One region of the Microbacterium sp. NPDC089186 genome, then DNA from elsewhere that is predicted to be linked to it. Evidence: predicted binding sites of a transcription regulator. Region 1 holds the regulator's gene; each other region holds the start of a gene.

Evidence for each region. The regulator HrcA, encoded in region 1, represses chaperone genes, less so after heat shock. The targets are predictions, from matches to a motif close to TTNGCACTCGNNNNNNNCGAGTGCNAA.
Region 2: the regulator HrcA is predicted to act here: its motif matches at 1,839-1,865, upstream of groES (co-chaperone GroES).
Region 3: the regulator HrcA is predicted to act here: its motif matches at 3,473-3,499, upstream of groL (chaperonin GroEL).
Region 4: the regulator HrcA is predicted to act here: its motif matches at 4,472-4,498, upstream of AB0N82_RS07920 (Hsp20/alpha crystallin family protein).

Annotation. Positions count from the first base shown of each region.
Region 1 covers NZ_JBFBHJ010000003.1:329,233-336,307, reverse strand. Annotated here, with positions in the region: gene lepA (translation elongation factor 4) at 1-1,457, shown strand, start outside; gene AB0N82_RS11820 (DUF1990 family protein) at 1,485-2,129, shown strand; gene hemW (radical SAM family heme chaperone HemW) at 2,129-3,346, shown strand; gene hrcA (heat-inducible transcriptional repressor HrcA) at 3,612-4,652, shown strand; gene dnaJ (molecular chaperone DnaJ) at 4,715-5,839, shown strand; gene AB0N82_RS11800 (16S rRNA (uracil(1498)-N(3))-methyltransferase) at 5,842-6,576, shown strand; gene AB0N82_RS11795 (HIT domain-containing protein) at 6,747-7,075, shown strand, end outside.
Region 2 covers NZ_JBFBHJ010000001.1:98,567-105,641, reverse strand. Annotated here, with positions in the region: gene tsaD (tRNA (adenosine(37)-N6)-threonylcarbamoyltransferase complex transferase subunit TsaD) at 1-157, shown strand, start outside; gene AB0N82_RS00495 (hypothetical protein) at 154-603, shown strand; gene AB0N82_RS00490 (class I SAM-dependent methyltransferase) at 625-1,812, opposite strand; gene groES (co-chaperone GroES) at 1,945-2,241, shown strand; gene rarD (EamA family transporter RarD) at 2,425-3,366, shown strand; gene AB0N82_RS00475 (ABC transporter substrate-binding protein) at 3,682-4,968, shown strand; gene AB0N82_RS00470 (hypothetical protein) at 5,068-5,859, opposite strand; gene AB0N82_RS00465 (ABC transporter ATP-binding protein) at 5,898-6,677, opposite strand; gene AB0N82_RS00460 (ABC transporter ATP-binding protein) at 6,677-7,075, opposite strand, start outside.
Region 3 covers NZ_JBFBHJ010000002.1:199,108-206,182, forward strand. Annotated here, with positions in the region: gene AB0N82_RS07160 (HAMP domain-containing sensor histidine kinase) at 1-1,511, shown strand, start outside; gene groL (chaperonin GroEL) at 1,815-3,434, opposite strand; gene AB0N82_RS07170 (cold-shock protein) at 3,607-3,807, opposite strand; gene AB0N82_RS07175 (LytR C-terminal domain-containing protein) at 3,938-4,540, opposite strand; gene AB0N82_RS07180 (DUF3263 domain-containing protein) at 4,576-4,830, opposite strand; gene AB0N82_RS07185 (DUF2332 domain-containing protein) at 4,840-5,829, opposite strand; gene msrB (peptide-methionine (R)-S-oxide reductase MsrB) at 5,902-6,321, shown strand; gene AB0N82_RS07195 (nitroreductase family protein) at 6,318-6,887, shown strand; gene AB0N82_RS07200 (DMT family transporter) at 7,031-7,075, opposite strand, start outside.
Region 4 covers NZ_JBFBHJ010000002.1:351,550-358,624, reverse strand. Annotated here, with positions in the region: gene AB0N82_RS07955 (FAD/NAD(P)-binding oxidoreductase) at 1-341, opposite strand, end outside; gene AB0N82_RS07950 (ATP-dependent DNA ligase) at 394-720, opposite strand; gene AB0N82_RS07945 (helix-turn-helix transcriptional regulator) at 832-1,764, opposite strand; gene AB0N82_RS07940 (sugar ABC transporter ATPase) at 1,952-2,311, shown strand; gene AB0N82_RS07935 (hypothetical protein) at 2,391-2,546, opposite strand; gene AB0N82_RS07930 (CDGSH iron-sulfur domain-containing protein) at 2,560-2,760, opposite strand; gene AB0N82_RS07925 (iron-containing redox enzyme family protein) at 2,757-3,725, opposite strand; gene AB0N82_RS07920 (Hsp20/alpha crystallin family protein) at 3,934-4,389, opposite strand; gene AB0N82_RS07915 (manganese catalase family protein) at 4,628-5,509, shown strand; gene AB0N82_RS07910 (DUF2231 domain-containing protein) at 5,515-6,075, shown strand; gene AB0N82_RS07905 (SDR family NAD(P)-dependent oxidoreductase) at 6,230-7,075, opposite strand, start outside.

The DNA of each region.
Region 1 (7,075 bases):
TCTACCTGGCGCTCGAGAACGATCTGACGATCATCCCGGTGCTGAACAAGATCGACCTCCCCGCCGCCGACCCCGACAAGTACGCGGCCGAGCTGGCGGGTCTCATCGGCGGCGACCCCGCCGACGTGCTGCGCGTCAGCGGCAAGACGGGGATGGGCGTCGAGGAGCTGCTCGACCTCATCGTCGAGAAGATCCCCGCTCCCGTCGGCGTGGCGGACGCGCCCGCGCGCGCGATGATCTTCGACTCGGTCTACGACGCCTATCGCGGCGTGGTGACCTACGTCCGCATGATCGACGGGGCACTGCAGCCGCGCGAGCGTCTGCAGATGATGTCGACCGGCGCGACCCACGAGGCGCTCGAGATCGGCGTCTCCAGCCCCGAGCCGATCCCCACCCAGGGGCTCGGCGTCGGCGAGGTCGGCTACCTCATCACCGGCGTGAAGGACGTGCGCCAGTCGAAGGTCGGCGACACGATCACGACGCACCGCAAACCCGCCACCGAGGCTCTCGCGGGGTACACCGACCCGAAGCCCATGGTCTTCTCGGGTATCTACCCGATCGACGGCAGCGATTACGCCGAGCTGCGCGAGGCCCTCGACAAGCTCAAGCTCTCCGACGCCTCGCTGCAGTACGAGCCCGAGACCTCCGTCGCGCTCGGCTTCGGGTTCCGTTGCGGCTTCCTCGGCCTGCTGCACCTCGAGATCATCACCGAGCGCCTCTCACGCGAGTTCGGTCTCGATCTGATCACCACCGCTCCGTCGGTGACCTACGAGGTCACCACCGACACCGGCGAGACCGTGTCGGTCACGAACCCGAGCGAATACCCCGACGGCCGCGTGGCCTCGGTCTCGGAGCCGATCGTCAAGGTCGGCATCCTGCTCCCGAAGGACTACGTCGGTACCGTCATGGAGCTGTGCCAGTCACGCCGCGGCACGCTTCTCGGCATGGACTACCTCAGCGAAGACCGGGTCGAGCTGCGCTACAACATGCCGCTCGGCGAGATCGTCTTCGACTTCTTCGACCACCTGAAGTCGCGGACGCAGGGCTACGCGAGCCTCGACTACGAACCGGCCGGACAGCAGACCGCCGACCTGGTGAAGGTCGACATCCTGCTGCAGGGCGACAAGGTCGACGCGTTCAGTTCGATCGTGCACCGCGAGAAGGCCTACAGCTACGGCACGATGATGGCCGAGCGGCTGCGCAAGCTCATCCCGCGCCAGCAGTTCGAAGTGCCCATCCAGGCCGCGATCGGTGCGCGCATCATCGCGCGCGAGACGATCCGCGCGATCCGCAAGGACGTCCTCGCCAAGTGCTACGGCGGTGACATCACCCGTAAGCGCAAGCTCCTCGAGAAGCAGAAGGAGGGCAAGAAGCGCATGAAGATGGTCGGTCGCGTCGAGGTCCCCCAGGAGGCGTTCATCGCCGCGCTCTCCGGCGACGTCGAGGCCAAGAAGTAGAACGCACGCAACCGAGAGGGGTGGATCATGCGCAGGCAGAACTTCACCGATGACACGGTCGACTACGCGGCGGTCGGTGCCACCCAGGCGCCCGACCTCATGCAGTATCCGCCGGAGCACTCCGTGCCCGCCGAAGACGCCTGGCGCATCGGCAGCGGCGAGGAGCGTTTCGCCGCCGCGAGCGAGCTGCTGCTGTCGTGGGCGCCGTTGCGCGGCGAGGAACTCAGCATCACCGACGTGCGCCCGGCATCCGGGGAGGGCTACGCGGGCGTCGGCTTCGACGCCGAAGGCGCGCCCGTCGCGCCGAGCCGGCTCGAAGCAGAGCAGCGCTTCGCCGCCGACGGCACGCCGTTCGTCCGCCCCGGCACCGGCGTGCGCCTGCACGGCAAGGTCGATGGACACCGCGCCGACGCCGAGTTGCGCGTCATCTCGGTCTTCGAGGAGCCTCGTCGTGTCGGCTTCATCCTGGGCACCGTGGGGTACTCGATCGTGAGCGGCGAGGAGCTCTTCAGCCTCGAGTGGCGCGAGAACGACGAGGTCTGGTTCGTCGTACGCGCCTTCGATCGGCCCACCGCCCCGTCGTACCGCCTCTTCACCAGCCGCGTCCGGCGTCGGCGCAAGGCGTTGTTCGCGCGCTACCTGCGCGCGATCTCGCCGCTGTACTCCTCCTGATGGGCGGGCCCCTCCCGCTCGGAGACCCCGCGCCGGTCGACGGACGCCTCCCCGACGACCTCGTCATCGATCCCGGCGCCGATTTCGGCGTCTACCTGCACGTGCCGTTCTGCCGTGTGCGCTGCGGCTACTGCGACTTCAACACCTACACGGCGAGCGAGCTCCGCGGAGCGCGGCAGGACGACTTCGCCGACACCCTGGCCACCGAGGTGCGCCTGGCGGGCGCAGTGATGGATGCCGCGGGCGGTCGGCGCGCGGCATCCACGGTGTTCTTCGGGGGAGGGACGCCGACGCTGCTGCCGCCGGGTGACCTCGCTCGCATGCTCGACGCGGTCCGCGACGAGTTCGGTATCGCGGAGGGCGCCGAGGTGACCGTGGAGGCGAACCCCGACACCGTGGACGACGCGGTCGCCGGCACCCTCGCCGCCGCCGGGGTGACGCGCCTGTCGATCGGCATGCAGTCGGCCCGGCCCCACGTGCTCGCGGCGCTCGACCGCACCCACGATCCGCTGAACGTCGCCACCGCGGTCGCGGCCGCGCGCCGCGCCGGTCTCGACGTCTCCGTCGACCTGATCTACGGCGCGCCGGGGGAGTCGCTCGACGACTGGCGCGCCTCGCTCGAGGCGGCGACCGCTCTCGAACCCGACCACGTGTCGGCGTACGCGCTCATCGTCGAGGACGGGACGAAGCTCGCGCGGCAGATCCGCTCCGGCGCCGTCGCGACGCCGGACGACGACCTGCAGGCCGACATGTACGAGCTCGCCGACGATCTGCTCGCCACCGCGGGCTACGACTGGTACGAGGTGTCGAACTGGTCGCGGGGCGTCGCGCACCGTTCGCGCCACAACCTCGCGTACTGGCGCGGCACCGACTGGTGGGGCTTCGGTCCGGGCGCGCACAGCCATGTCGCGGGGCTGCGCTGGTGGAACGTGAAGCATCCCGCCGCGTACGCCCAGCGGCTCGCCGCCGCCGAATCGCCCGCCGCGGCGCGAGAGCGTCCCGACGAGACGGCGCGTCGGCTCGAATCGGTGCTCCTGCGCAGCCGCATCCGCGAAGGGCTCCCGGTGTCGGAGATCCTCGGCGAGGGGCGCAAGGCCGTGGCATCCCTCATCGCCGACGGGCTCATCGAGGGCCCGGATGCCGTTCGCGGGCGCATCGTGCTGACCCGTCGCGGACGCCTGCTGGCGGATGCCGTGGTGCGCGCGCTGACGGCCTGACCCGGGGACGCCTCTGCTGCCCACGGGCTGAATCGTCGGGCGTGACGATGCCCGCGGCCCGTTGGCGCGTCGGTGCTTCGTGCAAACGCCCGGCGAGGCGTAAACGCCCTGTCCGGGGGTTCGCCGCTCGGAGCGGCGTTCACACGCACGCCGCGCCGCCTGACCGCGACGCCGCCGACCTCCGCGAGCCGCTCGACGCACGGGCGGGGCGATCGTCGTAGAATTGGCACTCAGTCGAGTCGAGTGCCAAACGGGAGGAGCAGCCATGGTGTCGGAACGCGGCCTCCAGGTTTTGCGCGCGATCGTCCAGGACTACGTCGACACGCGCGAGCCCGTCGGCAGCAAGGCCATCGTCGACCGCCATGCCTTCGGGGTGTCGGCGGCGACCATCCGCAACGACATGGCCCTTCTCGAGGACGAAGACCTCATCGTCGCGCCGCACACGTCGTCGGGACGCGTCCCGACCGACAAGGGCTACCGCGTCTTCGTTGACCACCTCGCCGAGCTCCGCCCGCTGTCGAGCGCGCAGCGCAGCGCCATCACCTCCTTCCTCGATGAGGCGGGCGACCTCGACGACCTCCTCGCACGCACGGTACGGGCGCTGACGCAGCTGACCGGCCAGGTCGCGATCGTGCAGTACCCCTCGTTCGCTCGCGCCAACGTCACGCACGTCGAACTCGTCGCCCTCGGCGGGCCCCGGGTTCTCGTCATCCTGGTCACCGACACCGGTCGGGTGTCGCAGCGCATCGCGCTCGTGCCCGCCGAGCCCGGCGAGAGCGACATCGCCCTACTGCGCGCGCGCGTGGGCGCGGTGCTCGTCGGACACAGCGTCGCCGAGAGCTCCCAGCGCGTCTCCGAGGCCCTCACTGCCGGCCCGCGCCCCGGGGTCGTGCTCGACGCGATCGCCGACGCGGTCCTGCGCGTGGTCGGGGAGGAGCTCGAGGCCTTCCGTCAGGACCGTCTCGTCATGGCCGGCGCCGCGACCCTCGCCAAGCGCGAGCAGGACTTCCGCGGCAGTATCTACCCGCTCCTCGAAGCGATCGAGGAGCAGGTGACCCTGCTGCGCCTGATGAGCGAGATGGTCGCCGACGAGAAGGGACTGTCGGCGAGTATCGGGCGCGAGAACGAGCCCTTCGGCCTCGTCGAGGCCTCCGTGCTCGCGAGCCGGTACGACGGCTCCACCGGCGGGGCCCGCGTGGGTCTGCTCGGGCCGACCCGCATGGACTACTCCTCCAACCTCGCGGCGGTCCGCGCCGTCGCGCACTATCTGACCCGGATGCTCGAAGACGACGACAGCTCGCGCTGACGTCTCGCGCCGCGAGCACTCCCCACGAGAACGACCCCGCGCGAGCGGGCAGGAAGGCGATTGTGGCTGACCACTACGAGGTCCTGGGCGTCGAACGCGACGCCAGCCCGGAAGACATCAAGAAGGCCTACCGGCGTCTCGCGCGCCAGCTGCACCCCGATGTGAATCCCGGCGAGGACGCGTCCGAGAAGTTCAAACTCGTGACACACGCCTACGACGTGCTGAGCGATCCCGAGCAGCGCCGCCGCTACGACATGGGCGGCGACCAGAGCCCGTTCGGGGGCGGGGGAGCGGCCGGGTTCGGCGGTTTCAGCGACATCTTCGAGACGTTCTTCGGCGGCGCGCAGGGCGGCGGCGGAGGCCGCGGCCCGCGACCGCGGTCACGCCGGGAGCGCGGCCAGGACGCCCTCGTGCGCGTCACGCTGCAGCTCGGCGACGTCGTCTTCGGTACGCACCGCGACCTCGAGGTCGACACGGCGGTCCTCTGCGAGACGTGCCAGGGAGCGTGCACGCAGCCCGGTACCAGCGAGGTCACGTGCGACATCTGCCACGGTTCCGGTCACGTGCAGCGCACCGTGCGGAGCCTCCTCGGCAACGTCGTCACCAGCCAGCCCTGCACCGTGTGCCACGGTCACGGCACGACCATCCCCTACCCCTGCGGCACCTGCCAGGGTCAGGGCCGGGTGCGCGCGCGCCGCACGGTGTCGGTCGACATCCCCGCGGGCGTCGAGTCGGGCCTGCGCCTGCAGCTCCCCGGCTCGGGCGAGGTGGGCCCGGCCGGAGGCCCCAACGGCGACCTGTACCTGGAGATCACCGTGGAGGCGCACGACGCATTCAGTCGCGAGGGTGACGACCTCGTCGCCACCCTCGAGGTGTCGATGCCTGACGCCATCCTCGGCGCCACCACGACGATCGAGTCGCTCGACGGCTCCGTCGACCTCGAGGTGCGCCCGGGCGTGCAGTCGGGCGACGTGCTGACGATCAAGGGCCGCGGCATCACGCCCCTGCGGGGCAGCCAGCGCGGCGACCTGAAGGTCGGTGTGCACGTGGTGACCCCCACGCGCCTCGACCACAAGGAGCGGGCTCTCATCGAGGAGTTCGCCAAGCGCACCAAGGCTCCCGGGCCCCGCCTGGCTGAGCACCAACAGGGCATGTTCAGCAAATTCCGCGATCGCTTCCGCCACTGAGCATGGCGCTGCACTTCGTCACCGACGACGCCACCGACGCACAGCCGGGGGATGCCGTGACCCTCACCGGGTCGGAGGCGCATCACGCCGCGAGCGTGCGGCGCGTGCGGGTCGACGAGGCGGTCACGCTCGGCGACGGACGCGGCGTGTGGCTCTCGGGAGTCGTGACCGCTCTCGGCCCCAAGCAGGTCGACGTGCACGTCACGGGCCGCGAGGAGGTCGCGGCGCCCGTCCCGCGGTTCGTGCTCGTGCAGGCATTGGCGAAAGGCGACCGCGACGAGCTGGCCGTCCAGGCGGCGACCGAGCTCGGCGTCGATGAGATCGTCCCGTGGCAGGCGGCGCGCAGCGTCTCGCGCTGGGATGCCAAGGCCGACAAGGGGCTCGCGCGCTGGCGGACGATCGTCCGCGAGGCTGCGAAGCAGGCGCACCGCGCGTGGGTGCCCGAGGTCGAGGGCGTGGCCCGGACGGCCGACCTCGTCGCCCGTGCCGGTGCCTCTGTCGTCCTCGTGCTCGAGCCGACGGCATCCGTCCGCCTCACCGAGGTGGCCGCGGAGGAATCGGACGGTCGCGACGTGGTGCTCGTGGTGGGCCCGGAGGGCGGGATCGCCCCGGAGGAGCTGTCGGCGCTCGAAGAGGCCGGCGCCCGCCTCGTGCGGCTGGGCGACACCGTGCTGCGGACCTCCACCGCCGGGGCCGCGGCCATCTCGGTGCTGTCGGCGGCGCACGGGCGCTGGTGAGCCTGGCCGTGCCGGGCGCTTCTCGCATCCGGCGCGGATACGGCAGATCGGGGCGTAGATTCTCCGCCCCGAGCGGCGGGATCCGCCCCGATCCGGGTCGGTGAGCGCCGAGAGGGCGTCGGCGAAACGGCCGAGCCCCGGTGTCGGAGGCCCTCACTAGACTGGATGCCATGAGCGAACCGTCGATCTTCACGCGCATCCTGCAGGGCGAGATCCCTGCCGAGATCGTGGCCGAGACCGAGAACGCCTTCGCGATCCGCGACATCGCCCCTCAGGCGCCGGTGCACCTGCTCGTCATCCCCAAGACGCAGCAGTATCGCAACGTCGTCGAGCTCGCGGCCGGCGATCCGGAGCTGCTGACCGAGGTGATCGGTCTCGCGAACAGCGTCGCCGCCGAGCACGCCGACGGCGATTTCCGTCTGATCTTCAACACCGGCGAGGGTGCCGGACAGACCGTTTTCCATGTGCACGCCCACGTTCTCGCGGGCGGCCTGAACGA
Region 2 (7,075 bases), on a different contig from region 1:
CGCGATGATCGCCGCCCTCGCCGCGGAGCTCATCGCCTCGGGTCGGCGCCCGTCGACCCTCGCCTTCGGAGCCGACTCCACCCTTCCCGTCACCGAGATCCAGGTCGCCGAAGACCCGGATGCCCCCGCTCCGGATGCCGAGACCCGGTCGCCGTGACGGATCAGACCCCGCCCACGCGCCGTGCGCGCAAGGAGACCCCCGAGTCGGCCGCGGCGCCCATCGACCCGCGTCGGCCGTGGATGGTGCCCGCGGGCGAGCGCCCGGAGATCGCGGATGACGACCCCGAACGCCTCCCCACCGCGCAGCTGGAGATGGCGGCCTTCGGCGACCACCTGATCCCGTACGTCTCGCCCGCGCCGAAACCCCCGCCCTCGCTGGCGCCGTGGGCGCTCGCCGTGGCGATCCTCGCGCTGGTCGCCGCCCTCATCACCGGGTGGCTGCTTCCCCTGGGCGTGATCGGGGCGATCCTCGCCATCCTGTCGCTAAGACGCGCGCACGACAGCCGGCGCGTGGCCGTGTGGGCGTTGTCCCTGTCGTTGCTGGCCGTCGTGTTCAGCGCAGGGTGGTTGATCTGGGGTTTCTCGCAGCTCGCCGTGCGCTGAGGCGCGGGAGCCCGGCGGGCGTCAGACGCGGTCGGCCAGCAGAGCCAGGCGCGTCGACCCCACGCGGGTGAGCAGCAGGGTCGCCGCTTCGTCTCCGCGGAGCGAGAGCTTCCGGCGGAGCGCCGCCGGGTCGACGTCGACGCCGCGCTTCTTGATTTCGAGCGTGCCGATCCGGCGCGCCCGCAACGCCTGTCCGAGCTTCTTCGGGTCGGCGGGCAGGTGCTCGCGCACCCGGAACGACTGCACGAACGGACTCGTCAGCGGTGCGTCGGAGGTGAGGTAGGCGATCTGCGGCGAGAGCATCCCCGCCTCGAGTGCTCGCGCGACCTCGCCGATGAGCCGGGCGCGGATGACCGCGCCGTCGGGCTCGTGCACGAAGGCGCCCAGGTCCCGCGGCTCGGCGTCGGGGCTGTCCGCCGGAGCCGTGAGCTCCCACGCGTCGGTGCCGCGCACCACGAGCGCGGCCCGTCGCACGTTCTCGCGCGCGAGCGCCCCCGCCCAGAGGACGAGCTCGATGGTCGAGCCTTCGGCGCTGATCCATTGGGCCTCGACGTCGTCGGGGATCCGCGCGCGATCGAAGCCGGGGCCGAGCTTGACCCCGCCCGGGGTGCTCCGCAGCAGCTCGAACACCCAGTCCAGCGACGGCGACCATTCGCCGGAGGCGACCTGCCGCGTCTCGGAGTGGCCCGACGTGCGGCGTGCAGGGTCGAGCCACACGGCATCCGTCCCCGTCAGGTCGACCTCTTCGGCGCGCGCGTGCGCCACCGTCGCGGCATCGCCGAACGGGGCGAGGTTGTACGCCGCGATGGCGGCGGTCACCTCGTCGGCGTCGACCGCGTGCACCCGGATGCCGAGTCCCGCCAGCCCGAGCGCGTCACCGCCGATACCGCAGCCGAGGTCGGCGACGCTCGACACGCCCGCGGCGCGGAAGCGGCCCGCGTGACGAGCGGCGATCGGAAGGCGCGTGGCCTGTTCGAGCCCCGCGCGGGTGAAGAGCATGCGGTCGGCGAACGCGCCGAACTTCGCGGTCGCGCGGACGCGGAGCCGGGCCTGGCCGACGACCGCCGACACGAGGTCGGGGGAGTGCCCGGCCGCCCGCAGCCGCGACACCGCGCGGGCGGCCTCGTCGGTCGAGCCGATGGGACCGAGCTCGTCGAGCAGGCGCAGGCCGTCGGGCGTGAGCAGGGCGGTCAGCTCGCTGGTATCCACCGATTCAGCCTAGGCGGGGGAGTGTGCTGGCACTCGCGTTGCGTGAGTGCCAGCGCTTCTCTACACTCGGATTAGCACTCTCCCCGCGTGAGTGCTGACAAGTCTTCTGTAACGAGAAAGAAGAGGTAGACCGTGTCGGTTTCCATCAAGCCGCTCGAGGACCGCATCGTCATCAAGCAGGTCGAGGCTGAGCAGACCACCGCGAGTGGTCTCGTCATCCCCGACACCGCCAAGGAGAAGCCGCAGGAGGGCGAAGTCGTCGCCGTCGGCCCCGGCCGTATCGACGACAACGGCAACCGTGTCCCCCTCGACGTCGCCGTCGGCGACCGCGTGCTCTACAGCAAGTACGGCGGCACCGAGGTCAAGTTCGGCGCCGAGGAGTACCTCGTGCTCTCGGCTCGCGACGTCCTGGCGGTCGTCGTCCGCTGATCGCGTGACTCGATCGAAGGCCCCGGGTGCTCGGCATCCGGGGCCTTCGTCGTTCCCGGGGGAGGGCGGGGGCGCGCGTCGTCCCCGGGGGTCGATGGACGATGCGGAGCGCTCGCCACGCGATGGCAGGAATGCGCGGGTGCGCGACCGTCGCCGCCTCGGGGGCGCGCGTAGGCTGTATCGGTGACCCCCGCTCCCTCCGCTCCGACCGGCGGGAGCACCCGCGGCGCCCTGTACGCACTGGGCGCCTACCTGCTGTGGGGCGTGCTGCCCATCTACTTCCTGCAGCTGAAGCCGACCGGCCCGTTCGAGGTGGTGGCCTGGCGCATCCTCCTCGCGTTCGTCTTCTGCCTGCTGCTTCTCACCGTGCTGCGCGCGTGGCGCCCGTTCCTCGCGATCGTGCGGCAACCGCGGCTGATGCTGTTGACCGCGGTCGCCGGTGTGCTCATCTACGTCAACTGGCAGACCTACCTCTTCGGTGCCCTCACGGGGCACGTCATCGAGACGAGTCTCGGCTACTTCATCAACCCCATCGTGACCGTGCTGCTGGGTGTCGTCGTGCTGCGCGAGCGTTTGCGGCTCCTGCCGTGGATCGCGGTGGGCATCGCCGTGGCCGCGGTCCTGGTGATCGTCGTGGGATACGGCGCCTTCCCGTGGATCGCGCTGACCCTCGCCTTCTCGTTCGGCTTCTACGGACTGGTGAAGAAGCAGATCGGTCCCGCGGTGGATGCCGTGAGCGGGCTGACCCTCGAATCGATGTGGTTGCTGCCGGTCGCCGTCATCCAGCTGATCTTCGTGGCGAACCTGACGGGGATCACGCTGGGCACGGCCGGGGTGCTGCACACCGTTCTCCTTTTGCTCGCCGGCGCGGTCACGGCCGTACCGCTGCTGCTGTTCGCATCGGGTGCCCGGCGCGTCCCCCTCACGGTGATCGGCCTGCTGCAGTTCGTCGCGCCGATCATCCAGTTCATCATCGGCGTATGGGTGCTCCACGAGCCCATGACGCTCGAACGGTGGGTGGGGTTCGCGCTCGTGTGGGTCGCGCTGGTCATGTTGAGCGTCGACTCGATCGTGGCCGCGCGGCGCCGCCGGCGCGTGGTGGACGACGTCGCCGAACCCGTCTGATCCCCTCGTCCGACCCGCCGTCGCGTCCTCCGTTCGGTCGACAGACAATGTCGGCGGCGGGTGGGACGATGAGGGCGCGGAAGATGTCGTTCCGCGTTCGTCCTGCCCGATCCGGCCGTTTCTTCGTTCCGGGTCCGGCGACCCGTGCTCCTTCGGGGTCGCCGTCAAGACGCGGGCTGAACCGTTATGCGGCCGTGACCGCTTCGACGCACATCGTTAACGAACGGCAACACGCGGAAAATGCGCTGCCGATTAGGTTTAGGACACCAGGTGGCCCATAGGGTCGCCCAACGTTCATTCACAGCAAGGAGCACTATGAACGTCATTTCGCGCACGCGCGGCGCCAAAATCCTCGGCGGCATCGCCCTGGTCGGCGCCAGCGCGCTCGTCCTCGCCGGATGCTCCGGTGGCGGCAACGATGCCGCTGCACCGAGTGCATCGTCGGGCGGCGGCGGCGCCGTGTCCGAGGCCGACGGCACGTTCAGCGTCGGCACGATCCTGCCCGCCACGGGTAACCTCGCCTTCCTCGGCCCGCCCGAGGTCGCCGGTGTGAAGCTGGCCATCAAAGACATCGAGGCCACGGGAGACGCATTCCCGTTCACGACCACGCTGACCGAGCGCGACTCGGGCGACACCACGACCGACATCGCGACCCAGTCGGCGTCCGAGCTCGTCAGCGCCGGAGCCGACGTCGTCATCGGTGCCGCGTCGTCGGGTGTCTCGTTCACCTTCATCGACCAGCTGGTCAACGCGGGCATCGTCCAGATCTCGCCGGCCAACACCTCGCCCGACTTCACCACCTACGCCGACGACGGGTACTACTGGCGTACCGCGCCCTCCGACGTGCTGCAGGGCCGCGTGCTCGGCAACCTGATGGTCGGCGACGGTGCCGCCAACGTGGGCATCATCTACATCAACGACCCCTACGGCACCGGCCTGAAGGACAACGCGACCACGGCCATCGAGGCCGCCGGTGGCGAGGTCTCGGTCGCGGTCCCCTACAACCCGGGTGACACGGTCTTCACCTCGCAGGTCGACCAGCTGCTCGCCTCCCAGCCCGACGCGATCGCGGTCATCGCGTTCGAGGAGACCTCCTCGATCATCCCGCAGCTGGTCAGCACGCAGGGCTACGCGGCGTCGAAGGTGTACTTCGTCGACGGCAACCTGTCGAACTCGTACGAGTTCCCGGCCGGCACGCTCCAGGGCGCGAAGGGCACGCTGCCCGGCAACCCCGCCGACACCGACTTCCAGTCGCGTCTGAAGGAGATCGACCCCGCGCTCACCGACTACAGCTACGCGCCGGAGTCGTACGACGCGGTCATCGTCGCGGCTCTCGCCGCGGCGCAGGCCAAGGACGACTCGGGCACGGCCATCCGCGACAACATGCAGTCGGTCTCCGAGGGCGGCGAGAAGTGCACGACGTTCGCCGACTGCCTCGCGCTGATCAACGACGGCAAGGACATCGACTACGACGGTGTCTCCGGTCCGATCACGTTCGACGAGAACGGTGACCCGACCGAGGCGTACATCGGCATCTACCAGTACGGTGCCGACAACAAGTACACCCTGCTGAACACGGAGTTCGGCTCGCTCAACGAGTGACCTGACTCCACGCGAGGGGCTCGGATCTGCGGATCCGGGCCCCTTTCGCGTGCTCCGGACCTCGTTCGCACCCCTGCTCTCGGGGCAGAGGAACCCGGCTCACGGCGCGGGGGTCAGGCCGCACACCTGGGCGGTGAGCACGAGCAACGCGTCGGCGACGTCCTTCGAGCGCTCCAGGGGCACCACGATCTCCCGCCCGTCGACGCGGGCGACGAGGTCGAAGAGGGTGCCCACCTTGTCCTCGGCGATGGCGTGCGCGTCGCAGCGCTGCGGCACCACGGCGACCTCGACGACCGACGGCGCGTCACGCGCGGACACGCTCACCCCGAGCGGTGCCGCAGCGCCCGCGGCGAAGCGCAGCAGCACCGTTCCGCGCAGAGCGACGAGCTCGGCCGTCCCCTCGCCGCTCTGCGACGGCTCCACCGCCAGACGCAGGGTGATCGAGCCGTCAGGGCCCACGGCGGCTCCGGTGGCCGTCACCCGCACCACGGATGCCAGCTCCGCACGATCGCACGCGGTGGCGCTCGCCCGGTGCAGGAAGTCCAGGTCGTCGGACAGGGTCACGGTCGTCGTCGCGCCGTCGGCCGTGACCGTGGCCTCGGGAACACCCGAGGCGTCGGTGCAGCGGATGGCGGGGAGGAAGACGGGGAGGTCGACCGTCCGCCCCGCCGCGAGGGTGGTCGGCCGTGTGGCATCCCATTCCGCGGGCCCGTCCAGGACGGGGGAGGAGAAAGATGCCGCTGTGAGCGTGGTGGCCACGGGGGAGGTGTTCGTCACGCGCAGCTGCACGCGGTCGACGGCGATGTCGCCGCGCTGCTGTACGAGGGCGACCTCGAGCGATGGCGCGGGCGGCGGGGAAGGCGCCGAACACGCCGCGAGTGCGGCGCCCACCAGGGTGAGCGCCGCACTCGCGGCGTATCGGCGGCGGATCAGGCCTCGGGGCCCTTCCCGTCGCGCTTGGCGTCCTCGTCGGCGGCGAGGGTGCCCAGGTACAGCTCGATGACGCGGGGGTCGGTGAGCAGCTCGCGACCCGTGCCCGTGTACGCGTCCTTGCCCTGGTCGAGCACGTAGGCGCGGTGGCAGATCTGCAGGCAGCGGCGGGCGTTCTGCTCGACCATGATGATCGTCACGCCGGCGCGGTTGATCTCCGCCACGCGAAGGAAGGTCTCGTCCTGTCGCACGGGCGAGAGACCCGCGGAGGGCTCGTCGAGCAGGAGGACGGAGGGATCCATCATCAGGGCGCGTCCCATGGCCACCATCTGACGCTCACCGCCCGACAACGAGCCCGCGCGCTGGCGACGCCGCTTGCCGAGCTCGGGGAACAGGCCCGTGACGAACTCGAAGCGCTCGGTGAACACCTTGGGGCGCTGGAAGAGCCCCATCTGCAGGTTCTCCTCGATCGACAGGCTCGGGAACACGTTGTTGTTCTGCGGAACCATGCCGACGCCCTTGCCGACGAGCTTGTCGGCCTTCAACGAGGTGATGTCCTCGCCGTTGAGCAGGACGGCGCCGCCGCGGATCTTCACCTGGCCGAAGATGGCCTTCAGCAGGGTCGACTTGCCGGCGCCGTTGGGGCCGATGATGCCGATGAGGTCGCCCTGGTAGGCGTCGACGGTGCACCCGTTGAGGATGTTGACGCCCGGGAGGTAGCCGGCGACGAGATCGTCGGTGCGCAGGACCGGGGTGCGGGTAGCGGTGGTGTCGGTCATCAGAGCTTTCCGTCCTTCTCGTCGGCGGTGAGCTCCGCCTCCGCTTCCGCGGCGGCCTCGGCCTGGATGGTCTCGAGCTGCGACGTGGTCATGTCGCCCAGGTCGGTGTCGTGGTGGGCGCCGAGGTAGGCGTCGATGACGGCCTGGTCGCTCATGACCGTCTCGGGCGGTCCCTCGGCCACCACGCGGCCCTCGGCCATGACGACGACCCAGTCGGAGATGTGACGGACCATGTGCATGTCGTGCTCGACGAACAGCACGCTCATCCCCTCCTTCTTCAGGTCGAGGATGTGGCCCAGCAGGCTCTGCGTGAGCGCAGGGTTGACACCGGCCATCGGCTCGTCGAGCATGACGAGCTTCGGGTCGCTCATCAGAGCGCGCGCCATCTCGAGGAGCTT
Region 3 (7,075 bases), on a different contig from region 1:
GTCCTGACGGCCGACGCGAGGCCTTCTACAACGGCACGTCGTCGAAGGCGCTGCCGCAGCTGCCCGACACCTTCACCGTCGAGCAGACGTACGGCCAGATCGACCGACGCATCGAGCTGGAGGACCCGGACTCCGGAGCGCACTTCCTCGCGCGCGTCGGCGTCCTGCAGGTGCCGGGCAACCCCGGCGTCTACACGCAGATGGTCGTGCAGCCCCTGGCGCCCACCGACCGCATCGTCGCCGCGTACGTCGGCATCTACGCGTTCGTCGCGCTGCTCATCCTCATCGCCACGGCCCTGCTCACGAGGTGGCTGGTGACGCTCGCCTTCCGCAACCTGCGCCAGGTCGAGACGACCGCGATGGACATCGCCGCGGGCGATTTCAGCCAGCGCCTCACCGACATCGTGCCCGACACCGAGGTGGGGCGGCTCAAGACCGCCATCAACGCCATGCTCGCGCGCATCGACGGCGCGCTCGGGCAACGGGATGCCACCGTGCGGCAGATGCGCCGGTTCATCGGTGACGCGAGCCACGAGCTGCGCACCCCGCTCGTGACGATGCGCGGCTATGCCGAGCTCTACCGCATGGGGGCGATCCGCTCCGACGAGGACGTGGCGCAGTCGATGGAGCGCATCGAGAAGGAAGCGATCCGCATGGGGGCGCTCGTCGAGGATCTCCTCGCGCTCGCCCGCCTCGACGAGCGCCGTGATGTCTCGATCACCGAGCTCGACCTGCGTCCCATCGCACGTGACGCCGCCCTCGACCTGCGGGTGACCTCGCCCCAGCGCGAGGTCACGGTCGACGACACCACTTCTCGCGGTCCGCTCGTGCTGCCCACGATCACCCTCGATCCACTGCTCGATTCGGGCGGACACCCCTCCGAGTCCGCGACGCGACGCCGCACGGCTCCCACCACGTCGGCCATGGCGATCGCCGGAGCCACGCTGTCGCGCCTGCGCCGCCGCCAGAAGGACGGCACCGATCCCGCCACGACGACCGGGGAGGCACCGACGACCGAGCCGGCCGCCCCGCCGGCCGGAGCGATGCGTCCCACACCGCGGCTGGCGCCGATCGTGTTGGGCGACGAGAACAAGGTGCGTCAGGTGGTGGCGAACCTCCTGGGCAACGCGCGTCGATTCACCGCCGACGACTCCCCCATCGGGCTGCGCGTGGGAGTGGATGCCGAGAACGACATGGGCTGGATCGAGATCATCGACCACGGCGAGGGCGTTCCCGAGCAGATCCGCGACCAGATCTTCCAGCGCTTCTGGCGCGCCGACACCTCGCGCACGCGCGAGACCGGCGGATCCGGCCTCGGTCTGTCGATCGTGGCATCCATCGTCGATCTGCTGCACGGCACGGTCGAGGTCGTCGACACCCCCGGCGGGGGCGCGACGTTCCGGGTGTCTCTTCCGCTGGCCGATCGTCGCGACGCCGCGGAGCATGCGCTGATCGAGACGCAGCCGCTCGAGCGCCTCCCCGACGATCACCGGCCCGACACCCCGGCCTGAGACGCCGCGCTCCGTTTCCCGGCGGGGATCGTCCGGCCGGGACCGCGTGAGCTAGTCCCTTCGGCAGATCACGCCGCCTGGTCGTCTCGCGACGTGGGCGAAACGATCCGCAGCACGCCGGAAGGACACGCGGCAGGCTCGAGCGCTCGCGCGAGCGAGAGGGCTCGGCGGCGTCGTTCGTCGACGCGCCGCCTCGGGCGACCGGGGCACCGTCATCGGCGTGTGAGACCGCGCCACCCGGCCCGCCGGAACGGAGAACGCCCCCTCCCGGAGGAGGGGGCGTTCTCGGGCGTCAGGCGTGGATCAGAAGTCCATGCCACCCGTCGGGTCGCCCGCGGGAGCGGCGACCTTCTCGGGCTTGTCGGCGACGACGGCCTCGGTCGTGAGGAACAGACCGGCGATCGACGCGGCGTTCTGCAGAGCAGAGCGGGTCACCTTGGCGGGGTCGATGATGCCCTGTGCGAACAGGTCACCGTACTCGCCGGTCGCGGCGTTGAGGCCGTGGCCCACGGGGAGCTCCGACACCTTGTTCGCGACGACACCGGGCTCGAGACCGGCGTTCAGCGCGATCTGCTTGAGCGGAGCCTCGATGGCGACCTTGACGATGTTCGCACCGGTCGCCTCGTCGCCCGAGAGCTGGAGGTTCGCGAGAGCGTTCTTGCCGGCCTGGATGAGCGCGACGCCACCACCGGCGACGACACCCTCTTCCACGGCGGCCTTGGCGTTGCGCACGGCGTCTTCGATGCGGTGCTTGCGCTCCTTGAGCTCGACCTCGGTCGCGGCTCCGGCCTTGATGACGGCGACGCCACCGGCGAGCTTCGCGAGGCGCTCCTGGAGCTTCTCGCGGTCGTAGTCGCTGTCGGTGTTCTCGATCTCGCGGCGGATCTGGGTCACGCGACCCTCGATCAGCTCCGACTCACCGGCACCCTCGACGATCGTGGTCTCGTCCTTGGTGATGATGACCTTGCGAGCACGGCCGAGCAGGTCGACGGTCGCGTTCTCGAGCTTGAGGCCCACCTCTTCGGTGATGACCTGGCCGCCGGTGAGGATCGCGATGTCCTGCAGCTGAGCCTTGCGGCGGTCGCCGAAGCCGGGAGCCTTGACGGCGACCGACTTGAAGATGCCGCGGATCTTGTTCAGCACCAGGGTCGCGAGCGCTTCGCCCTCGACGTCCTCGGCGATGATGAGGAGCTCCTTGCCCTCCTGGATCACCTTGTCGACGATCGGCAGAAGGTCCTTGATGTTGGAGATCTTCTGGTTGGCGATCAGGATGTACGGGTCTTCGAAGACCGCTTCCTGACGCTCGGGGTCGGTGACGAAGTAGGGGTTGATGTAACCCTTGTCGAAGCGCATGCCCTCGGTGAGCTCGAGCTCGGTGCCGAAGGTGTTGCTCTCCTCGACGGTGACGACGCCTTCCTTGCCCACCTTGTCGATGGCCTCGGCGATGAGCTCGCCGATCGCGGGGTCGGCGGCGGAGATCGACGCGGTGGCGGCGATCTGCTCCTTGGACTCGACCTCCTTGGCGGAGGAGAGCAGCTCGTCGGTGACGGCCTTGACGGCCTTCTCGATGCCCTTCTTGAGCGAGATGGGGTCGGCGCCGGCCGCGACGTTGCGCAGGCCCTCGCGCACGAGCGCCTGGGCGAGAACGGTGGCGGTGGTGGTGCCGTCACCCGCGACGTCGTCGGTCTTCTTGGCGACCTCCTTGACCAGCTCGGCGCCGATCTTCTCGTACGGGTCGTCGAGCTCGATCTCCTTGGCGATCGAGACACCGTCGTTCGTGATCGTGGGGGCGCCCCACTTCTTCTCGAGCACGACGTTGCGACCGCGGGGGCCCAGGGTCACCTTGACGGCGTCGGCCAGCGTGTTGAGGCCGCGCTCGAGACCGCGACGGGCCTCTTCGTCGAAAGCGATGATCTTTGCCATAAGTGTGTCGTCCCTCCCGGACGGGTGACTTCCAGATTTTGGCACTCGACGAAAGCGAGTGCTAACTCATTCTGGCACTCGCCCCTGGGGAGTGCAAGCCGCGAGGCCGTCCGTGAGACGACGAACGCCGTGGCATCCCGGTGAGGGATGCCACGGCGTTCGAGCCAGCGGATCAGGCCAGTCGCACGGACTCCGCCTGCGGGCCCTTCTGACCGGTGCCGACGGTGAATTCGACCGCCTGACCTTCCTCGAGGACGCGGAAGCCCGACATCTCGATGCTCGAGTAGTGGACGAACACGTCCTGCCCATCGGACACGGTGATGAACCCGTAGCCCTTCTCGGCGTTGAACCATTTGACGGTGCCCTGCGTCATGCGAATCTCCTGTTGCTGGATGACTCGGTCATCGTAAGCACGCCGGATGCCGCCGAACCGGCCCCTCCGGGGATTGTTGACGCGCGTGCCCCCAACTTGTTACGCCGCGGAAACACGCGGCGCGAGAGGGTCACTGCGCGGTGGCGGAGGGGGTCGCGCCGGCGGCGCGGTCGAGGCCGATCACCACGACGAGTCGCTTGACGGCGCTCTCGTCGTCGGGGGTGTTCGGGTCGTCGGTCGGCTGCAGGAAGTCGCTCTGCGCGACCTCGGCGCCGCCGATGGTCTGCGCGAGGCCCCGCGCCGCCGCCTCGTCGCCGTCGCGCAGGTAGTAGATCGTGGTCTGAGCGAAATCGGTGGAGTCGGAGTCCCCCGTCTCGACGGTGTCACCGGCCCACCCCGCCGCCACGATCTGATCGCGCACCGTCGCGGCGAGGCCGTCCTGGCCCGTGCCGTTCAGCACCACCACGGAGTACGAGGTGTCGACGACGACGGCCTCGGTCGGTTCTGCCGACACGGTCGGAACGGGTGCGTCATCGGCGCCGAGGCTGATGCGGCCCGAGGCCACGAGGGACCCGAAGATGCCCACGATGATGAGCACGAGCGTGGCGATGGCCGCCCACAGGAACACGATCCATCCGCGCGTGCGCGGTCGCTCGGCCCGGTGCGCCCCGACCCGGCCGGTGGAATCGGGCAGGTCGTCGAAGCGATCCCGAGGGAAGGTCGATCTGGCCATTGGACGATGCTATCGGTCGACGCCTGAGCACCCCGTCAGCGGGCCGCCGTCCGACCCAGCCGGGCGCGCTGCTGCGCCACTGCGTCGTCGCGTCGCCGCCGCAGACGGCGAACGAGCATCGGGTCGTGCGCGAGGGCGTCGGGGGTGTCGATCAACCGCCCCAGCAGCTGGTAGTAGCGCGCCGGCGTGAGGTCGAACTCCGCCCGGATCGCCTCCTCCTTCGCACCCGCGTGGCGCCGCCATTCACCCTCGAAGGCGAGGAAGGCGAGGTCGCGGTCCGAAAGAGGCACGGCGCCACGCTACTGCGCCGACGACGCCCCTCCCGGATGCCACGCCACCCACGCGCCGAGTGGATCCACCTCGGCCAGCACCTCCCCGTCCAGCGCCAGGGCGAAGCCGCCCCGTTTCACGCCCGGTGCTCCCGTCCATCCGTCGTGGAGGCCGGGGGCGTCGAGCGTCACCCAGCGTCCCGCGGTGCGGGCGGCGTCGATGACCGCCCCGCGCCGAGCGCGCGGCACGTGCGCGAGCACGCCCGGCGTCGTGACCACGAGCGTGGCGTCGGCGGGGGCCTGCGCGGCGAGCGCGGGCAGGGCGTCCGCGCCGTCGCCGGAAATCAGGAGCGGCGGATCGACGGCGGCGATGTCGAGAGCGGCGACGATGCGCTCACGTCGCCCCTCCTCCCCCGGCCACACGAGCCCCTCGAGCCACGCCCGGTCATCCGCGTCGCGGGCGTCGAGCGGGTTGAGGTCGATCCCGGCGCGCCAGACGATCTCGGGCATTCGAAGGACGGGGTCGCCGGTCAGGTCGCTGTGCAACTCGACCGTCGAGGGGCCGTCGACCGGGTCGAGGGCGATGAGCTCGTCGCCTCGGCGGTAGCGGTACGAGTACCGGTCGGGGTACAGGCACAGCCCGGCGCTCGCGCCGACCTCGAGCAGCGCGATCGGACCGTCGATGCGGGCGAGCGCCGGCAGCAGAGCGGCGCACCGGAGCGGCTCGTTGGTCTGCACGCTGCGCACCCGGCACTGCGCGGCGATCTCGTCGGCGTGTGCGACGACCCACGGGGCCCACGCGTCGACGTCGTCCATCGGCGCCCCGCGCACGCGCATCACCGCGAAGACGAGCGGGGGTTGACGGCGGGTCTCGGGAATCGGCGCGAGCGCGGCAGCGACCGTCGGATCCTTCGCCACGCGATGCGCCCAGGCCTCGTAGACCGCGGATCGGCCGGGCGCCTCGTCGCGGGCGAACCGTCCGTAGCGTTCGACGACGGCATCCACGGCATCCTGATCCACTCACGAATCATCGCAGCACGACCCGGTCGGCGCCGGGCACGAGACAATGGGAGCAGACGAAGGAGAGAACACATGACCTACGCCGTCGACAAGTCCGACGACCAGTGGCGCGCCGAGCTCAGCCCCGAGCAGTACGCGGTGCTGCGCCAGGCGGGAACCGAGCGCGCCTGGACCGGTGAGCTGCTCGACGAGAGCCGCGCCGGCCTCTACACCTGCGCCGCGTGCGGCAACGAGCTGTTCCAGAGCGGCACCAAGTTCGACTCGCACTGCGGATGGCCCAGCTTCTACGAGTCGGTTCGACCCGAAGCGGTCGAGCTGATCGACGACAACAGCCACGGGATGCAGCGCACCGAGGTGCGGTGCGCCAACTGCGGCTCGCACCTGGGACACGTCTTCCCCGACGGCTTCGGCACCCCCACCGGCGACCGGTACTGCATGAATTCGCTGTCGCTGAACTTCACCCCGGCCGACTCCCCCGCCGACGGAGCATGAGCGCCCTCGAAGCCATGCGCGACCGTCGGTCGTGGTCGAAGGTCACCGACCTCGCCCCGACCGGCCCCGAGCTCGAGGCCTTCGTCGCCGCGGCCGGTCGCGTCGCGGATCACAAGAGCTTGAAACCGTGGCGCCTGATCGAGATCCGCGGTGCGGATCGCGATCTCCTCGCGCGTGCGCTGAACAAGGCCGACGGCAAGAAGGGGTATTCCTCCAAGCCCCGGCGCGCTCCGCTCATCATCGCGGTCGTGGCCGATCTCGGCTCGAAGAAGATCCCCTCGTGGGAGCAGGAGGCCGTGGCATCCGGTGTCGCCCACATGCTGAGTCTCGTGCTCGACGAGGCGGGGTTCGGGGTGTTCTGGCGCACCGACGACAACACCCGCCACAAGGTGCTGGCGAAGGCTCACGGCCTGGCGAAGCACGAGGTGCTGCTGGGCTGGCTCTACGTCGGCGGCAAGCCGAAGATGTCGCGGCCGGTCCGGCGCAAGACGCTGGATGCCGCGAAGCACCTCTCGCGCATGCCGGGGGGCAAGAAGAAACGCACGGTCGACGAAGCGCGCCTCTGACGCGCGCGATGCCACGGCCTCGACGCCGCCGACTCCGGTCGGCGGCGTCGTCGTGTCTCCGGCGGGGCATGAACGCGCCGCGGGCGCGCGGCGTGAGCCGCGCGAACGGCCGACGTGTCGGGCCGCGTCCGGGGGGAACGCTCCTAGCGGCTCCGGCGCCTCCACGGCACGGCGGCCACGGCGACCCC
Region 4 (7,075 bases), on a different contig from region 1:
ATCCGCATACCGGCGCAGACGACGAGCTGGTCGTAGTCGATCCTTCCGCCCGAGACGAGGTGCACGCGCCGGGTCTCGGCATCCACGGTGAAGGCCTCGTCGCGCAACCACCGCACCCCCGGCGGGATGACGTCGGCTTGACGTCGCACGGCCTCGGACGCCCGCGCGGCCCCTCCCGCGATGTGGGATTGCAGGGGGGCGAAGACGTGCTGCTCGCGCGGCTCGATGACGGTGATCTCGCCGACGCGGGCGCGATGCAGCCGCCCGGCGACGGAGAGTCCGGCATTGCCGCCGCCGATCACGACGACGCGCACGGGCGCGGCGGAGGAAGAGGGGGTCATCCCTCCACGCTCCGCCGCCGGGGGCCGGGATGCCAGCGCCTTGACAGCCGCGTCAGGCGTACGACTCGGGCGCCACCGTCTCGTCGGCGGGTTCGGGGACGACGTACAGACCCGTGGGGGAGTTGGCCGTCGACATCAGCGCCTCGAGCCACGCGCGGTTCAGCGCGGGCGGGCGTCCGCCGTTGAACTTGAAGACGATGTTGGCGCGGGGGTGCACCCAGACCGACGTGCGGCCGCCTCCCGTGCTGATGTCGTCTTTCCACACGAAGTAGAACGGCTCCCCGCGGCGCAGCTTGTTGCCGACGACCACCTGGAGGTGCGCGAGGAGGCGGTCCTCGAACTCGTTGCGAACGCCGCCCTCGTAGATGAACTTGCCCACATCTGTCCTTTCGCGGGCTGTCGTGCCCCGCCGTCTTCACTGTGCAATCGCTGTGTGTTCGGAAGGTCTCGCCGACACCCCGTGCGCAACGGCGAGACCGAACGCGACGCCTCAGAACATGCGGGCCACCTGCGCCGGGTTCTGTCCGTAGTGCTCCCGGTGGTACCGGGCGAAGCGCGAGGCGCTGGAGAAACCCCAGCGCTTCGCAACGTCGGAGACCGACACCGCGGTGCCCGAGCGCAACTCCTCGTGGGCGGCACTGAGCCGCACGCGGCGCACATATTCCATCGGCGTCATGTCGAGAGTGCGGCGGAAGGCGTGCTGCAGCCCGCGCCCCGACATCCCCGCTGCCGCGGCGATGTCCTCGAGGGTGAGCGGCTCGTGCGCGTGCGCCTCGATGTGCGCGACGGCGCGGCGCACGGCGCGCGGCGCCGACGAGCGCTGGTGGGCCCGCTGCACGGCCTCGGCATAGGAGGTCGAGAACGCCGACAGGGTCGACAGGAGCGCGTGCCGGTGCAGCTCCGCGGCCAGGATGCCGTCGTCGTGGACGGCGACCAGCGACGACGACACGTGTGCGAACGAGCGTTCCCACTGGGTCGCGGCGTCGCGATCCCGCGCCTGTGGATCGATCCGACGCAGCACGAGTCGATCGTCGCCCGAGGCGATGCGTGCGACGCGCTCGGCGTCGCTGCGGTCGAACACGAAGGCACGCACCCGCGCCGAACCCGTCCATTGCGCGTCCGCCCCGGCGTCCGAGGTCACCCATGGTCGCCGCGGGTCGACGGGGCGCCCCTCCGACTCGATGCGCACGTCGTCCGCGATCATGCGGCACGCCATGATCTGGTCGGTCATGCGCACCGAGGAATGGACGGATGCCGCGAGTTCATACGACACCGCCGAGAAGTGCGCGAGCTCGACCGAGGTCCACGAGAACGACACGGTACGGGGGTCGACCCGCTCGAGACGGGCACTGGGGACGAACTGGCGCCACACGCGTTCGACGTCGTCGATTCCGCGTGAGCGCACCGAGAGGAACTCTCCCATGGCTTTCCTTCCGCCGCGTCGTGGCGCGGCCCGGGGTGGGGTGGTGGAGCGGAGCGCGGGCCGGACGTGACGTCCGGTACGGGCGCGCTGAGAGGCTGTCAAGGGGCGGGCCGGTTGCGCGGGGCCCGCGTTGGATGGGTTCACCGCTGATTCCGGCGGCCCCCCGCGTCCGACGGAAGGACCCCTCATGAGCGACGCTTCGATCGACCCGACCCCCGACGCGACCATGCCGGCCGCGGACGTGGGGATCGCGGGTGTGCAGCCCCTGCGCGACGGCGACACGTCCATCGAGCCGGATCCCGCGCTCGACCCGGCGCAGGCGGAGTGGGACGCCACCACCGCTCTCGACGAGGGCGCCGATCCCGACGACATCAACCCGGCCACCGCGACCGGCGCCGACCCTGCCGAGATCCCGGCAGACGACAGTGACATCCCCCTCGAGGACATCCACCCCGAGTCCACCGGTACCGACTCGCAGGGCGAGGACCCGGGCGTCGTCGAACTGGGCGAAGAGGGTCAGGGCGATCTCGCTCCGGAAGACCTCTGACGCACTTCCGACGCCCCGGTCACCGCTCCCGGTGGTCGGGGCGTCGTCGTGCGCGTGGGCCCCTCTCCTGCCGGGCCGCCTACGCATGGTCGCGGGCGTCCGCGACCCGGCGTCGCAGCGCGCGTGAGGGCGTGGCCGACCGACGCACGAGGTCGTGAGGGTCGTCCGCGAGCTCGTCGAGACCGGCGTCGTCCCTCTGTCGCAGCGGCAGCGCGTCGTCGGCGTCGAGACGCATCGGGGCGAGAGCCTCACTCCTCGGTGCGGAAACCCGACGCCTTGTGGGTTCCGTCGCAGAGCGGCTTGATGGTCGACAGTCCGCAGCGGCACAGGGCGACGGTGCGGCGGGTACGGGGCACCTCCGCCCCCTCGCTGGTCAGGAGGTGGGCGTCACCGCGGACGAGGAGGGGACCGTCGGGGTAGGCCGTGATCGTGACGCGGTCGTCGGTCATCGGTCGTCCTCCGTGCGCAGCGACGACGCACCCCGCGACCACGCGTCCAGCATGTGTCGGCCGACGCGGTCGTCGACCTCGAGGCACGCGGCCGCGCCGAACAGGATGTCGGGGAGCAGGTCGGGCCGGTCCTCGGCCAAGGCGCCGGCGAGGTCGCGTCCGGCGATCTGCTCGTGCACGGCGTCGGCCTCGACGTGCTCGTCGAAGTACCCGCACACATCGTCGCCGAAGCCGAGCCGGCGCAGCCCCTCGGAATAGAGACGGTTGGGGATCGAGGAGGTCATCTCGAACGCGGCGAGGTGACCGACGATCGCGCCGAGCAAGCGGCGGTTGAGTCCGAACATCGACATCGTGTTGTGCGACGCGAGGGTGACGGCGGGAACGTCATCGACATAGGCGCCGTACGCGTCGGTGAGTCCGGCGCCGCGGACCGCCCGTGCGAACAGGGTCGCGTGAACGCGGTCGGGGCGACCGGCGCCGTACTCGTCGGACTGGATCTCGACGAGGGCGGCCTTGGGGCGGCCGGTCAGGCGGGGGATGGCCCAGGAATGGGGGTCGGCCTCGCGCAGCGTGTACACCGTGCGGTGCACGAGGAACTCGTGCGCCTGCTCGAGCGTGGCCTTGCGCGCCAGGTGACGCGAGAGGCTGGGGCCGCCCTCGGCGCCGGTCAGGGCGAAGAGGTCGCGGGCCACGGCATCCGCGGTGGGCGCGGGTGGTTGCGGGACGGCGATGCTCTCGCGCAGCGAGGCCTCGAAGGCCGTCTCGATGACGCGTCGGGTGGCGACGAGCGCGGGATCCCACTCGAGCTCGGCACGAAACGCCGCGATCGATCCGTACGACGAGGCGTACAGCGCGAAGAGCGCGAGCTGGAGATCGTCGTCGCACGCGATGTCGGCGGTCGTGGAGACCGCCGCGTCGGCGAGTGCCGTGTGCCCGGTGGCGACACCGTCCACGAGGTGACGCAGAACCGCGGCGCTCACGGGTCCGCGGGCGTCGAACGGCACCAGCCGGGCCTCGACGTCGTCGACGGGCGCAGCGGGCGGGGGCGAGGACAGAGTCGGCGGCACCCAGGCACTGTGCGTCAGGGAGCGGCGGTTGTTCGAGACCCTTGACAAGCGGAGGCGCCCGGGCGAGGGAGCGGGTGGATGGGACCGCTCCCTCGCCCGGTGGTGATCACTGCTCGATGGGCTGCGGCGTGCTCTCGTGCGCTTCGATCACGCCCTCGCCGTCGTCGGTCGACACGGCGATGCGCCGCGGCTTCGCCTTCTCGCTGACGGGGATCGTGACCGAGAGCACGCCGTTGCGGTAGGCGGCGCTGATGCGCTCGGTGTCGATGCCCTGCCCGAGGTTGAGCTGTCGGACGAAGGATGCCGTCTCGCGTTCGCGGGTGATCCACTTCACGCCCTCGCCCGAACCGAGGGTGCGCTCGGCGCGGATCGTCAGCAGCTGGCCGTCGACGTCGATGTCGACCGACCCGGGGTCGACACCGGGCAGGTCGGCCGCGAGGACGTAGTGATCGCCGTCGCGGTACAGGTCCATCGGCATCCGGCGCGGACCACCGCCGCGGCGGGCGTCGAGGAGCGTCGACGCGAGGCGGTCGAGGTCGCGGAAGGGGTCGTAGGTGGCCATGGTCGTTCTCCTTTTCGATCAGTCCGGACGTGGCATCCGGGGCTCTAGAAGTTGAGTCATGTTCGCTCAACTCGGCAGAAGATTAGCACTCTCGGGTCGAGAGTGCCAAGAGGTCGGGCGCGCGATTGTGGCCCGCGTCGACCGCGCCCGCAACCCCCGTGCCGGACCCCTGCGAGGAAGCGTTTCGTGGCCGTCGATGCCGAGCCCCCCGGTCGGCGTCCCGACGACGAGGAGAGACATGTACTTCCACCGACAAGAACTCCAGCACAGCGCCACCCCCGACAAGCCCGACGCCGTCTACGCCCGCAAGCTCCAGGAGGTGCTCGGCGGCCAGTACGGCGAGATCTCGGTCGCGATGCAGTACCAGTTCCAGGCGTGGAACATGCACATGCCCGGCAAGTACCGCGACCTCGTGTTCGGTATCGGTGCCGAAGAGATGGGTCACGTCGAGATGCTCGCGATCATGATCGCGCAGCTGCTGGAGAAGTCGCCGCTCGGCATCACCGAGGAGGCCGTGCAGGACGACCCGACCGTCGCCGCCGTGATCGGCGGCACCGACATCCAGCACGGGATCGTCGCGGGCGCTGGTGCCCGCCCCGTCGATGCGAACGGCAACCCGTGGCAGGGCAGCTTCATCACCGCGAGCGGCAATCTGCTCGCCGACTTCACCGCCAACGCGAACGCCGAGATGCAGGGGCGCGTCCAGGTCGCGCGGCTGTATCACCAGACCGATGACCACGGCGTGAAGGACCTGCTCGCGTTCCTCCTCGCCCGCGACACGATGCATCAGAACCAGTGGGCCGCCGCGGCCGCCGAACTGCAGGCCGAGGGCTACGAGCAGATGCCCGTGCCGAGCAACTTCCCCCTCGACAAGGAGGACCGCGACGTGTCGTACCAATACATCAACTTCAGCAACGGTGCGCAGGCCGGTGACGGCACCTGGGCCTCGGGGCCGACGCCCGACGGCAAGGGAGAGTTCACCTACCTCCCCGAGCCCCCCGCGGGCGTGCCGATGCCCCCGCCCACCAAGCCCGACGTGCGGTTCTACGGCACGACCGAGCTGCCGAACACCGTCGAGAAGCTCGCCGGGCGCGCGCAGGACGCGCTGCACAAGGAATGAACGGGATGGATGCCGCGGCGCCGGGGCCCTCGACGGTCTCGGCGCCGCGGAGCGGAGCGAGTTTCCCCGCGATGCGCGCGGCCAAGGTGCCGCGCTCGATCGTGGCGGGGCCGTACGGACACCCGTTCCATCCGGTCGCGGTGACCGTGCCGATCGGGGCGTGGTCGTCGAGCCTCGTTTTCGACCTGCTGGGTCTCGCCGCCGACGATCCCCGGGCGTTCGCGAAGGGTTCGCGCTGGCTCATCGCGATCGGTCTCGGCGGGGCGGTGGGCGCGTCGGTGCTCGGTCTGCTCGATATGTCGCGCATTCCGCGCGGAACGCCGGCTCGGCGGACGGCCGTCACTCATCTGGTGATCAACGTCACCGCGATGGCGCTGTTCTCGACCAGCCTCGTCGTGCGGGCGCTGGATCTCGCGCGGGTCCCGGTCGTGGCCTTCGGGCTCAGCGTCATGGCCTCCGCCGGGCTGAGCGTCTCGGGCTGGCTCGGCGGAAAGCTCGCCTACCGCTGGGGCGTGCGGGTCGCCGACGAGAACACCCAGCGCGAGGGCTTCGAGACGGCCGCCTGACCGATCCGTCCTCTCGACCGCGGAGGCTTCGACGGGCTCAGCCTCCTGCCGTCGGAGCAACCGGAGGCTTCGACAGGCTCAGCCTCCTGCGGCGGAGGTTCCTGAGCCTGTCGAAGGGACCGGTGATTCTGCGCCTCCGGGGGCTTCGACCGGCTCAGCCTCCCGTGGAAGAACGCGGGCGCCGCAGCGGCACGCGCGCCCAGCCGCCGCTCACCGCGCCGGGGTCGTGCTGCGCCTCCAGCACCGCGCCGCTGGTCGGTGTCGCGGGCCGGCGGCGCAGGCCGAGCGCGTGCTGCAGCGCGCGGATGAAGCGGTCGTAGACGCGCGGCGCGAGGAACTGCAGCGGACGGGTGACGAACTGCGCGGCCCCCACGCCCACCTCGTGCCGGCGTCCGCGCGTCACACGCACGATGGCGCGGGCCACGCGGTCGGCGGCGACCACCGGCGGGAGCGGGAAGGCGGTGCGCCCGGTGTAGTTCGCTGCGCGCTGGTAGATCGGGGTGTCGATGCTGGCCGGCAGCACGACCTTCACCCGGATGCCGCGGTGCGCGAGCATCTCCTGCCGCAGCGAGCGCGCGAAGCCGAGCAGACCGTGCTTCGCGGCGACGTACGACGAGACGTAGGGCCCGGCCACCTGCGAGTAGAGCGAGCCGACGAAGACGATCGTGCCGCCCCCGCCCGCGCGCAAGTACGGCAGCACGGCGCGGGCGGCGCGCATGTGTCCGAGGAGGTTCGTCTCGATCACCCGATCGCGCACCTCGTCGGGGGTGTCCTCGACCGAACCGTAGGAGAAGACCGACGCCGACCCCACCCACACGTCGATCCGTCCGAAGCGGGCGACCGTGGCATCCGCCGCCCGTGCCGGTCCGTCGGGGGTGGCGAGGTCGATCGAGAGGGTGAGCACCTCGGCCCCGCGGCGGCGGCATTCCTCGGCGGCCGCGGCGAGGGCGATCTCGTCGCGCGCGACGAGCGCGAGCCGGGCACCCCGGCGGGCGAAGCG